Regions from separate parts of the Planococcus rifietoensis genome, predicted to be linked through region 2. Evidence: predicted binding sites of a transcription regulator. Region 2 holds the regulator's gene; each other region holds the start of a gene.
What was found. Region 2 encodes Rex, which represses fermentation and respiration genes when NADH is low (regulators of the CRP and FNR family bind a similar motif). Its sites were predicted from a motif close to TTGTGAAATATTTCACAA; they were not measured.

Region 1 (4,222 bases), 1.3 Mb from region 2:
CCAATATTCAAAAACTCCCCGGTTGCACCGAGTACGAGGTGATCAAAAAACACGATTGTTTCACTCCCTTCAAGAGCCTAAAATACTTTTTCTTCTATTATATATACTACTTAAAATCGTTAGATGTGCTGTCGAAATCCAAAATGCATCATACAAGCATAAATGGCGAAAAACATGCCGGAGCATTCTCGCCATTTAGCTTTTCAGTAATAAATTGCTTTGTCTAGTTCTTCCGCTTTTCGCGATGTCTAGACTTCAACGGCCAACTCCTCGGGTCATAAGACAGCCCAGCTACGCGGCTCTCGCCACTGCGCTGGTCTGTCTTATGCCGGTCGGAGCTGAACGGCCGTTTCCGCTTTTCTTTATTAACGGTTCATTACGATGAACGCGATAACTACTGCGATGATCGGCAATGCCTCAACCAAAGCTACACCGATAAACATTGTTGTTTGAAGAACGCCACGTGCTTCTGGCTGGCGAGCGATACCTTCAACTGTTTTTGAAACGATAAGTCCGTTACCGATACCTGCACCTAGTGCTGCTAATCCTACTGCAATTGCTGCTGCTAATAAACCCATTTTAAAATGTCCTCCTCAGGATAATTGTTTTTTTTGTTTTGCCCGAAGGCAGTTTATACTCAATGGTCTTCGCTGACTTTATGCGATAAATAAACCATCGTTAACATAACGAAAATGAACGCTTGGATAGCCCCGATAAAGATCGAGAATCCTTGCCATGCCATCATCGGCAAGATTGCACCGACGAATCCGAAGATACTTGCTGAAGCAAGCCCTGCCAACAAAGTAAGCAAGATCTCACCAGCGTAGATGTTACCGTAAAGACGCAGACCGAGTGTCAGCGTATTTGCGAATTCTTCAATGATTTTAAGCGGGAACAAGAACGGCATCGGTTTCAGGAAATCTGAACTGTAGCCTTTCAAGCCTTTCAGCTTAATACCATAATAATGGCTCAAGATGATGATTGTTGCAGCCAATGTCATTGTCACGACTGGATCCGCTGTTGGTGATTTCCACCAAAGGTCTCCGTTGACGACAACAGCAAATGGGAGCCCGAGCATGTTCGAAACGAAGATGAACATGATCAGCGTAATTCCAAGAACATGGAATCGTCCGCCATCCCGCCAGTCCATATTGCTTTTAATGATTCCTTTAACAAAGTCCATTACCCATTCCATGAAGTTCTGCATGCCTGTTGGCTTCAGCTTCAAGTTGCGGGTAGCGAAGAACGCGATCAGGAAAACAATAAGAGCGGCTACAAGCAGCATCATAACGTTCGATAGGTTGAACCAGATTCCGAACACCTCGAGCATTGGAGCGCCATGATCCACGATAAATTCACCTCTCTTTCCACTTTCTTTAATGGTGTTTCATGTGATAAACGATCCGCTCCACTAAAAGGAGACCATAAGGGATCATCAACCCGATTACCGCACTGACCAAGTGTATGTGCTCAGCGAACAAAATAGCGATCGCCACAACGGCTACACCTGATGCAAACCGTAATGCCGTTCCGAGAGAACGGACTTTTGAGCCTTCTGCCACCGCCCGGTCGAATTTTTCCATTCTCCGGACCAGGATCCACATATTATAAATGCCGAACAGAGATCCGACGATTAGGCCAGCGAACACTTCTGGATAAGGAGTGACTCCCCACCCTAAAACGAACACGGCGAGGATGAAATACATCAGCCTCTTCAATCTTTTATAGATCTCTTGAAGTCCATCCATTTTTTACATGTCTCCTGATTCGAATTTTCGGACGGTCTGAAGCATCGCCCAAACCCCGGCACTCAGGCCGACGAGCAAGCAGATGATCAAAAAGAGCGGGGCGGTTCCGAATTGCTCATCAAGCCACATCCCTGTAAAGACTCCGATTAGTACGGACCCGACAAGTTGTGAGAGAATGACGGAATAAATCGCCATTGCTTGTAAGGGACTTTTTTTCGGGTGCATGATAAACCCCTCGAAATTCATAATGATTTGACATTCACGCCCATAAAAAGAGCAGTCGCATCTGGCTTTCAATAGCACATCCATTATGTATGAAAACCCTCTCATGCAGACCCTTTGTAAGCATACAATAGGGGTAAAATCATGTCAATTGCATGTAGTGAAAAACTTCACAAGCAAAAACCCACCGACATATGATTGACAAATTTGTTACAAGAAAAGCGGAGGCAGCCGTTTAGACCCGACAAGCACAAGACGCTTTGCTGACGCGGCGCCTTTTGCCGCATAAGCAAAGTGGCTTGTGACCTCGAGGGTCTGGCTGCCGAAGCTAGACACCAAGAAAAGTGGAGGCGGTCGTTTTGGCTCGACAGGCGTAAGCCGAATTCCCGAAGCGGCGCTTTTCAGCCGCACAGGGGAGTTAGCTTACGACCCGAGAGCCAGACCGCTGACGCTAGACACCAAGAAAAGCGAAGGCAGCCAAATGGAAACCAAGCTAAGTGCGCGACGTCCTGTCGCAACGCTTAGCTAACCAAACCCTGCGAGCCCTCTAATCCCCTTCTCCTACAACTCGCCGAAATACTTGTGCAAAGCTGCCACGATCCGCTGAGATGCTTTTCCGTCGCCATATGGATTCGATGCTTGCGACATCGCTTCATAGGCAGCCGCATCCGTCAGCAATTCCTTGCCTAGGCGGTAGATCGTTTCTTCGTCTGTTCCGGCAAGTTTCAACGTGCCGGCATCGATGCCTTCCGGCCGTTCCGTTGTATCGCGCAACACCAAAACAGGCTTACCGAGAGATGGCGCTTCTTCCTGCACCCCGCCCGAATCAGTCAGGATGAAATAAGACTGGGCTGCGAAGTTATGGAAATCCAATACTTCGAGCGGCTCGATCAAATGGATGCGCGGGTCGCGCCCAAGCACTTCATCTGCCACTTCACGGACAGCCGGATTCATGTGGACCGGATAGACCACTTGGATATCTTCATGCTCTTCGGTCAAGCGTTTGATCGCACGGAACATATTGCGCATCGGCTCGCCGAGGTTTTCACGGCGATGCGCTGTCAATAAGATCATGCGGTCGCTGCCGATTTTATCAAGCACCGGGTGATGGTAATTATCACGCACTGTCGTTTGCAAGGCATCGATTGCCGTGTTGCCCGTAATATAGATGGTTTCTTCTTTTTTATTCTCATCGCGCAGATTCTGTGCAGACTTCTCGGTCGGCGCAAAATGGATGTCCGCCATGACACCTGTTAATTGGCGGTTCATCTCTTCCGGGAAAGGAGAGTACTTATTGTGGGTCCGAAGCCCGGCTTCTACATGCCCGATTGAGATTTGATTGTACAAAGCGGCCAAACTTGCCGCGAATGTTGTCGTCGTATCTCCATGGACCAGCACGATATCCGGTTTCGCTTCTTTCATCACATCATCCAAGCCTTGCATAGCCCGCACCGTGACATCACTCAAGGTTTGGCGGTCTTTCATGATGTTCAAATCAAAATCGGGGGTGATGCCGAATGTTTCGAGCACTTGGTCAAGCATTTGGCGATGCTGTGCGGTCACAGTCACAAGCGGTTCGATCGTTTCTGGGTGCTTCTGCAATTCCAGTACAAGAGGCGCCATTTTAATCGCTTCCGGACGTGTGCCGAAAATCGTCATCACTTTCCATTTTTTCGTCACTTCTGATCAACCCGCTTTCTTATTTTGTTCCGAACAAGCGATCTCCGGCATCGCCGAGGCCAGGCACGATATAGCCTTTCTCGTTGAGCTTTTCATCGAGTGCTGCGATATAGATATCGACATCCGGATGTGCTTTTTGCAAAGCTTCCACACCTTCTGGAGCTGCGATGATGCACATGAACTTGATTTTTGTCGCGCCGCGCTTTTTCAGCGAGTTGACCGCTTCAATCGCGGAACCGCCTGTCGCGAGCATCGGATCAACGACGATCAATTCCCGTTCAGAGACATCTGAAGGCATTTTAAAATAATATTCCACTGGCTGCAAAGTTTCTGGGTCGCGGTACAACCCGATATGGCCGACCTTTGCCGCTGGAATCAATTTCAAGACGCCATCAACCATTCCAATTCCTGCACGCAAAATCGGCACGATGCCCAATTTCTTTCCGGCCAAGACGTTTGATTTGGCAACTTGCACCGGCGTTTCCACATCGATTTCTTGAAGTGGAAGCTCACGCGTAATTTCAAAGGCCATTAAAGTCGAAATCTCATCAACCAATTCACGGAATTCTTTT
Region 2 (4,222 bases):
GATCCGCCAATACACAGACACTCGTTCGAATCGCTGAAGTCGTGCCGTACGCGATCATCGCGGTCGTCCTGTTCGGCCCGATCCTCGAAGAACTCGTCTTCCGCCGGGTCGTCTTCGGCTCCTTGAACCAAACGATGAACTTCTGGATCGCCACGGCCATCTCGGCACTCGTCTTCGCACTCGTCCATCTCGAGTTCACGCATCTCCTGCTCTACTTCACGACCGGATTGATCCTGGCAGCCCTTTATCAGCGGACTAAGCGCATCATCACCCCGATCATCGCGCACATCCTGCTAAACGGCTACGTCATGCTCATCCAGCTCAATATGGACAAGATCGAAACCTTCATCAAACAAATGGAAAATCTGCAATAACAACTAATCGCCGCTCCTTTAATGGGACGGCGGTTTTTAATCTCTATAAGAGAAGAATAAGAAGATACCATAGTATTGAAGGTGGCACCAACTGGCTGAGAAGTAACTTAATTGTTAAGAGCGTTATTAAAATAAATGAAGCAAGTCTGCCTATTGGTTGAATATTAATTCCACCAGCCGATACATTTTGCAAAGGCCGAGACTATCTACACATATACTATTGAGAGCGTGACAAAATGTCCGTTTCACTCTAAAACTATCGACGGAGCAAAAGGGGCTGACGCCTGTGGGACTGAGCGAATGAATAAGTGAAGAGAAGCTGAGCTTATTCATTTGCGACATATCTGCTTGTAGGTATGTCGCAGGGGTTTCTTTGTCACATCGGCTCACCACCCGCCCTATCCCCGGGCAGTTGAAAACGCGACGTCCTGTCGCTTCAACTGCATGACCCGCATCCTGCGGGCCCCAAGCGTGCCCCTGGAGCGCAGTCTCCTATTACCAAAACTTTCCCCACTCAAACTGTTTATACATTTCATTCCAAACAAAAAACCTCCCGCCATCATTTCGGCGGAAGGTCTTCTGTCTGTTCTTCAATTGCCTGCTGCTGTTCTGCCCGCAGGAACTTGCGATATCCGATGCGCGCAATGACCACACTGAATTCATACAACAAGATCAGCGGCAATGTCACGATCATATGGGAAATAATATCCGGCGGTGTAATGAACGCAGCAATCGTCACCAGCGCCAAATACGCATACTTCCGGTACTTCGTCATCATCATCGGCGTCAAAATACCGAGACGCGTCAAAAACAGCATCAACACCGGCAGCTGGAAGATAAAGCCGAACGGCAAAGTAATTTGGAACAAAAACTGGAAATACTCATTGATCCCGATCGTCTCCTGAATATCCAGGTTCTCCGAAATATTGAGCATGAACCCGATAACATACGGAAACAGCACCAAATAGGAAAACGCAATCCCGCCGATAAACAGCGACAAGGAAAACGGGATATACCCAAGCGTCACTTTTCGCTCCCTGTCAGAGAGTCCGGGGCTGATGAACGCCCAAAATTGGTACATGATCAATGGCGACGTGATAATCAATGCCAAAATCATCATGACCTGCATATATATCTTAATCGGATCGGTAATTTTAAAAGCGTTCAGCGTCAAATTCCGCGCCTCTTCGCTAAATTGCAAATAGCGGATCAGCGGCTCGGCGAGAAAGAATCCCGCAATGAGCGCGAACAGAAAGAAAACGACTATCAAGGCCAGCCGTTTTCTGAGTTCACCTATATGTTCAACTACCGTCATTTCATTTTGTTGGTTCATCGGACAAACATCCTATCGTGTTACTTGTGCTCGTCTTTCTTGTCTAGATCGTTTTTCTTTGTTGCTTCGACTTTTTTATCATCTTCGTCGTCATCTGCCAACCCTTTTGTGGCGTTTTTGAATTCGCGTAGGGAAGAACCGAATGCTTTGCCTAGTTCCGGCAATTTTTTCGGGCCGAAAATCAGCAACGCGACAATCCCGATGATGATTAAACTTAGTGGACCTGGAGCCATATCAGACACCTCCTGTAGTATGCTTCTAGTGTACATGAAACGCGGCCCGTTGGCTATTTCCAAAGGCCGTTCAAATGTGAAGGTTTTATGTTAATCATGCTTGATCTGGTAGATCAAAGTTTGCAGTTCAACCGACAAATCGATCGTCTGCACACGGATATGTTCAGGTACGGAAATGCGCACCGGCGTGAAATTGAGTATGCCTTTAATGTCCGTCTGCGCGAGCCGGTCGGTGACTTCCTGTGCCGACCGCGATGGCACCGTCAAAATGACCACTTCCACACCGTACTGCTTGATTTTCTCTTCAATCAAATCAGGATGGTACGTGTCGATGCCGCTGATCTTCTTGCCTTCATGGGGGCTGTTCGTATCAAAGGCGAGGATGATTTTCGTGTTGTGATTGCGATGAAAATTGTATTTTAGAAACGCGCTGCCGAGGCTTCCGACACCGATCAAGGCGACATTTGTCGCTTCGTCCTGGTCAAGCGTCTTGCGGAAAAATGCCAAGAGCTCCTGTACATCGTAGCCATAGCCTTTTTTGCCGAGTGCGCCAAGATGGGAAAAATCGCGGCGAATGGTCGCCGAATCGATTTTCATCGCTTCGCTCAACTCCTGCGAGGAAATGCGCTTTTGTCCAGCATTGGCAAAATTCTGGAGAAACCGGTAATACAAGGGCAGCCGCTTCGTTGTCGCTTGCGGTATTTTATGGGATTCGTCAAGCATGGGATCGCTTCCTTCTGAACTGTTGTCAAATCGTATCAATCTTACATGACAGGCCTTGATATGTAAAGGCTTGCGTAATTGCGAAGCGCACGCCCATCAGCTACACTTAAGAAGAATAGAGGTGACCCTAAATGATCGTATTGCAAGTCAATCAAATCCATAAATCATTCGGTGCCGAGGAAATCATCTCAGGCGCCAAACTAGAAGTCCAGCATCGTGACCGGGTCGCACTTGTCGGCCGCAACGGTGCCGGAAAATCCACATTATTGAAAATCATTGCCGGTGAAATGTCTTACGACAGCGGCGATTTGATCATGCCGAAAGATTTAACGATCGGCTATTTGGAACAGCAAACCGACTTGAATTCCGACGCCACAGTATGGCAGGAAATGATGAAAATCTTCGCCCATTTCCGGGACCAGGAAGCGAAACTGCGTCACCTTGAAGCGGCGATGGCCGATCCTGATGTCTACAACGATGCCGAACGCAATGCCAAAGTCATGCAAGAGTATGATCTCCTCCAAACCCATTTCAAAGATGCCGGCGGGTATCAGTTCGAAGCCGATACGCGCGCGGTCCTGCATGGTATGAAGTTCTACGCGGAAGACTATGAAAAGAAAATCACTTCCCTGTCAGGCGGCCAGAAAACCCGCCTCATGCTGGCGAAGCTCCTGCTCGCAAAGCCTCAGCTCTTGATCCTCGATGAGCCGACCAACCATTTGGACATCGAAACCTTGAGCTGGCTCGAAAACTATTTGAAGAATTACCCGGGCGCTTTGCTCATCGTCTCGCATGACCGTTATTTCCTCGACCAAGTCGTCACGCTCGTCTACGAAGTGTCGCGCAAGAAGGTCCGTAAATACACCGGCAACTACAGCCGTTATTTAAGTGAAAAAGCGAAACAATATGAACTCGACCGCAAACATTACGAGAAAGAACAAAGCGAAAAAGCCAAACTCGAAGACTATGTCGCCCGCAACCTGGTCCGTGCTTCGACGACGAAAATGGCGCAAAGCAGGCGCCGTGTGCTCGAGAAGACCGACTGGATGGAAGCTCCAGAAGGCGACGAAAAATCAGCGCGCTTCGGTTTCGACATCCAAAAGCAAAGCGGCAATGACGTCTTGAACGTCCAAGCCTTGTCTGTCGGCTATGGCGACCGGCCGGTGTCGAATAACATCACGTTGAAACTCTACCGCACCGACAGCCTCGCACTTGTCGGGCCGAACGGTGTCGGTAAATCGACGCTGCTCAAGACCATCATGAAAGAATTGCCGGCACTTGCAGGTGATATCCATTACGGCACCGGCATCCAATTCGGCTATTACGACCAGGAACAGGCAAACTTAAAAGGCAATAAGCTCGTCCTCAACGAATTATGGGACGACTACCCGCATGTAAATGAAAAAGACATCCGGGGCATCCTCGGACGCTTCTTATTCACTGGAGACGATGTCTTGAAGCCAGTGTCGACTTTATCCGGCGGTGAAAAAGCCCGTGTGGCACTCGCCAAGCTCATGATGCAAAAAGCCAATGTCCTGCTGCTCGATGAACCGACCAAC
Region 3 (4,222 bases), 880 kb from region 2:
AAAGCATAGGGGCCTGTCTGTCAGAAATTTAAAGACTCTTTAATGCGGTTTTGGGAACTGATCCTTATACACTCCCGTAAATAGAAGAGTGGAAGGAGGCGATCGTGAATAACAAAACTCATATATTCTTAGTCATTGTCCTAGCGCTCAACACGCTAAGATACGGCACTTATCTAATGGAAGGCGACACACACCTCTATTACATCATTATGTTTTTGGTCAATCTAATAGCTGTGTTATTTGTCATTATCTCTAGATGGAACAGAAAAAAATCGGAAACCGATAGTTCCATGAGTGAGAGCCGGTGAACAATTTGAATAAACCCATCACTATAGCAATCGCTGGTGTTTCAGGGGGCGGTAAAACTGCGCTCACCACTCATTTGGCCACACATACAAATAACGCCAAAGCGCTGTTCTTTGATGATTACGACTTGGACGGGCCGGATGATGTATTGGAATGGATCAATCGCGGCGCCAATTCGCATGAGTGGAACCTCGAGCCGTTTGTTGCGGATTTCATGGAATTGCTGAAGCAACCGTTGGAATACATATTTTTAGACTATCCGTTTGCGTATCAACATACGCAAATGAAAGAATTTATTGATCTGGCTGTCTTCATTGAGACACCGCTCGATCTTGCCTTGGCCAGGCGGGTTAGTAGAGACTTTCAAAATAGTTCCGGAGAAGAAATAGTGGCACAAGTGAATCATTATGCAAGTCACGGAAGGCGCGCTTATCTCAACATGATTGAAACTATTCAGCCGGATTCTGATTTACTTGTAGATGGAACTTTAACTATTGAGAGCCTTGCCGATCACATCATGGAGAAAGGTGGCGAGTACCATAGAGGCCGTACCTAAACTATCGATTAGAAAGATGAATGAAGAAGATTTTTCGATAATGGCTAAGTGGCTTAGCACAAGAGAAGTACTGGAATTTTACGGAGATGTGAATTCACCCTTCACGATACAACAAGTGAAACAGAAATACGGGCCAAGAATCCAAGGGCAAGTAGCTGTCCATCCATATATTGCGGAGCGAAACGGCATACCTTTTGGTTTTATGCAGCATTATCAATTGGCTAAAGAAGTGCAAGTCGACTATGGTTACCCACTTGTGTTAAATGTACAGGGTATCGATCAATTCATCGGAAATCCTGCACTCTTCAATCAGGGAATCGGAACATTGATGGTCAAGTCTTTCCTGGATTATCTTATGGACTTGCCCACAGACACCGTAGTTTTAGACCCCGAGGTTTCCAATCCAAGAGCGATTCGTTGTTATGAAAAATGCGGATTTGTGAAAGTGAGAAAGATAAATGGCGGAAAGAAATGGTTGATGGAATTTAGCAACTCACAGTAAATGCTTTTAGTTAGAAGAATAGCAGTGAATTGAGAATTATTTGACAGATTAGAGCAATTTTTTGTGAACAAAAAGTCAAAATTTACAACAACACAAAAGCAGTTAAATGCAGTTCCCGCCGTTCGGGGGTTAAGGGCAATTGTCGTGTGAAAGTAAGCGTATTCTTATTCCGGATCCACATAAAACAGCCGAGCGGATGTATTCATTCAACAGCCCGAAAGGCGTATAATCCTCCTTGCATAAAATACCGTATTTAAAAAGGAGAAGTAGGATGAATACTCAAAAACAAGGAGAAGTGAACTGGAAGTTGCTCTTGATTTGTGTCGCTATCGGTGCGGCTATCTGGTTCATTCCCGCACCTTCTGGATTGGAAACGGATGCCTGGCATTTGTTCAGTATCTTTGTGGCTACGATTGTGGCATTGGTGATCAAACCGATACCGATGGGAAGCACGGCGATTCTCGCGCTGACAATTATTGCGCTAACCCAAATTCTTACCTTGGAACAATCGTTAAGCGGATTTCAAAACACGACCATTTGGTTGATTGTCATCGCTTTTTTCATTTCACGCGGATTTATCAAAACCGGTTTGGGGACACGTGTTTCTTACCTGTTTGTCCGGCTGTTCGGCAAGAAAACGCTCGGCTTGTCGTATTCGATGCTGCTGAGTGATTTGATTTTGGCACCAGCCATGCCATCGAATACCGCGCGAGCTGGCGGTATCATATTCCCGATCATTCGCTCGCTTTCAGAAACATACGAATCGAGAGTCGGAGACGGCACGGAGCGGCGCATCGGGGCATTTTTGGTCAAAGTCTCGTTCCAAGGAGATATGATTACTTCGGCGATGTTCGTCACGGCCATGGCCGCGAACCCGCTCGCTGTTCAGATTACTCAGGAAATTACCGGGGAAACAATCACCTGGGGCGGTTGGGCGCTCGCCGCATTAGTGCCTGGCTTGATCAGTTTGGCGCTCATTCCTTTTGTGATTTACAAATTGTACCCGCCGGAATTAAAGGAAACACCGGAAGCCTCTGCCATTGCGGTAGAGAAATTGAAGGAAATGGGGCCGATGAAAAAAGAAGAACGCTATATGATCGGCGTCTTCGTCCTGCTGTTATCACTCTGGATTTTTGGCGGAAACTTCGGCATCAGCGCGACGACCAGTGCGTTCGTCGGGCTTTGTGTGCTGCTGCTCAGCGGGGTGTTGACCTGGTCGGATATCAAAAAAGAACAAGGTGCTTGGGATACGCTCGTCTGGTTCTCTGTGCTTGTCATGATGGCGACGTATTTGAACGAATTGGGCATGATTCCTTGGTTTAGCGATTTGATGGGGAATGCTGTTGGACAACTGTCGTGGATGATGACCTTGGTTATTTTGGCGATCGTCTATTTTTACTCTCATTACTTCTTTGCCAGCAACACGGCTCACGTCAGCGCGATGTATGCGGCGTTCTTGTCGGTCATCGTCGCTTCAGGCGCACCACCGCTATTGTCAGCACTGATTCTCGCGTTCTTCTCGAACTTGTTCAGCTGCTTGACGCATTACGGCGCAGGTCCGGCTCCGGTCTTTTTCGGAAGCGGCTATGTCAGCCAACAGAAATGGTGGAGCCTTGGGTTCATCATTTCCCTGATCCACATTGTGGTCTGGTTTGGCGCAGGCGGCCTATGGTGGAAAGCGCTTGGCCTTTGGTAATAAAGAATAAATTTCTCAAACTTTTTTCTCTGACAATAAACAATGACTTTGGAGGATAGCGATGGAGCACAAAATGAAACTTTACGAAGAACCTTTCCGGGCAATCCAGTCCGGAAAGAAAACGGTGGAAATCAGGCTTCATGATCCAAAGAGAAGAAAATTAAAAGAGAACGACACGATAGAATTCACGAAACTGCCCAGCGAAGACGAAAAACTACTAGTGAAAATCACAAAGTTATGCACATATCCGACGTTTCGAGAAATGTTCGAAGACATTCCCGCTGAGAAATTCGGAATTGTGGATAACAATATTGAAAAACGCGTTGAATCCATCCACACCCTCTATTCACCAGCGCGTGAACAAGAATGGGGCAGCTTGGCAATCGAAATCGAGCTGCTTTTCCCCTGAAACGGTGGATAAACTGTTGAAGGAGCTGTAAAAATGACAAAAAGCATAATTATGTTTTCCACAGGCTTACTAATGTTTATGGCTGGTATGTATATATCCACATACTTATCCACTTTTGCGGTGGCTGTTGGTACTGCGCTTGCTGTAGCAGGTGGGTGGTTTATGGGGAGCAGCTCCTTTTTCTTACTAAAACCTACGAAGAAATCAAATTAGGATGTTCAATTTAATTAGAGGTGAGTTATGCACATATTGAAAAATATTATTTTGAGCTTCCTTGGTTTGTTTTTGCTGACGGGTGGATTCGGGGTTTTGCTGCTGTATTTGGATGTAGGGCAAAGCTTGATTGCCTGGCTTGGTGTAAGTGTCTTCGTAATCGCGGGCATTGTGTTGGCGATTGTCTGGATTGCAAAAGCGGGGGATAGCAAGAAAAAAATAACGAATGCTGTCTTTCTGATAGCTTCTTCTATTTTGTTCTGGATTTTTACGCTCTTTTTATTCGCCACAAACTTTCTGCTCTATGATGTCGAATACGACATGACAGAAGCAACGGAGCTGACGCCTGAAGAGAAGGTAACTTATTACCGCCGAATGATCACAGGAGAGGACGATTCCATTGATTTAGCTACACTGGATTCAAAAGAAATCAATGGAATCACATTCTATTTTGCGCCGGGAAGCGAGCCATTAGAAGAAATGGAACTATTGGTAGGCCTTGTAGAAACCAATCGTCCACAACTGCAGCATGAGCTGGGC

Region 1: the regulator Rex is predicted to act here: its motif matches at 2,129-2,146, upstream of AUC31_RS12010 (AtpZ/AtpI family protein).
Region 3: the regulator Rex is predicted to act here: its motif matches at 1,394-1,411, upstream of AUC31_RS14205 (anion permease).

What each region holds. Positions count from the first base shown of each region.
Region 1 is NZ_CP013659.2:2,421,324-2,425,545, forward strand. It holds gene atpF (F0F1 ATP synthase subunit B) at 1-53, opposite strand, end outside; gene atpE (F0F1 ATP synthase subunit C) at 366-578, opposite strand; gene atpB (F0F1 ATP synthase subunit A) at 638-1,348, opposite strand; gene AUC31_RS12005 (ATP synthase subunit I) at 1,377-1,748, opposite strand; gene AUC31_RS12010 (AtpZ/AtpI family protein) at 1,752-1,973, opposite strand; gene wecB (non-hydrolyzing UDP-N-acetylglucosamine 2-epimerase) at 2,532-3,650, opposite strand; gene upp (uracil phosphoribosyltransferase) at 3,670-4,222, opposite strand, start outside.
Region 2 is NZ_CP013659.2:239,769-243,990, reverse strand. It holds gene AUC31_RS01260 (CPBP family intramembrane glutamic endopeptidase) at 1-374, shown strand, start outside; gene tatC (twin-arginine translocase subunit TatC) at 934-1,707, opposite strand; gene AUC31_RS01250 (twin-arginine translocase TatA/TatE family subunit) at 1,728-1,940, opposite strand; gene AUC31_RS01245 (redox-sensing transcriptional repressor Rex) at 2,031-2,663, opposite strand; gene AUC31_RS01240 (ABC-F family ATP-binding cassette domain-containing protein) at 2,795-4,222, shown strand, end outside.
Region 3 is NZ_CP013659.2:2,867,104-2,871,325, reverse strand. It holds gene AUC31_RS14225 (DUF2785 domain-containing protein) at 1-32, shown strand, start outside; gene AUC31_RS14215 (nucleoside/nucleotide kinase family protein) at 305-862, shown strand; gene AUC31_RS14210 (GNAT family N-acetyltransferase) at 903-1,364, shown strand; gene AUC31_RS14205 (anion permease) at 1,636-3,060, shown strand; gene AUC31_RS14200 (ASCH domain-containing protein) at 3,122-3,469, shown strand; gene AUC31_RS14190 (hypothetical protein) at 3,710-4,222, shown strand, end outside.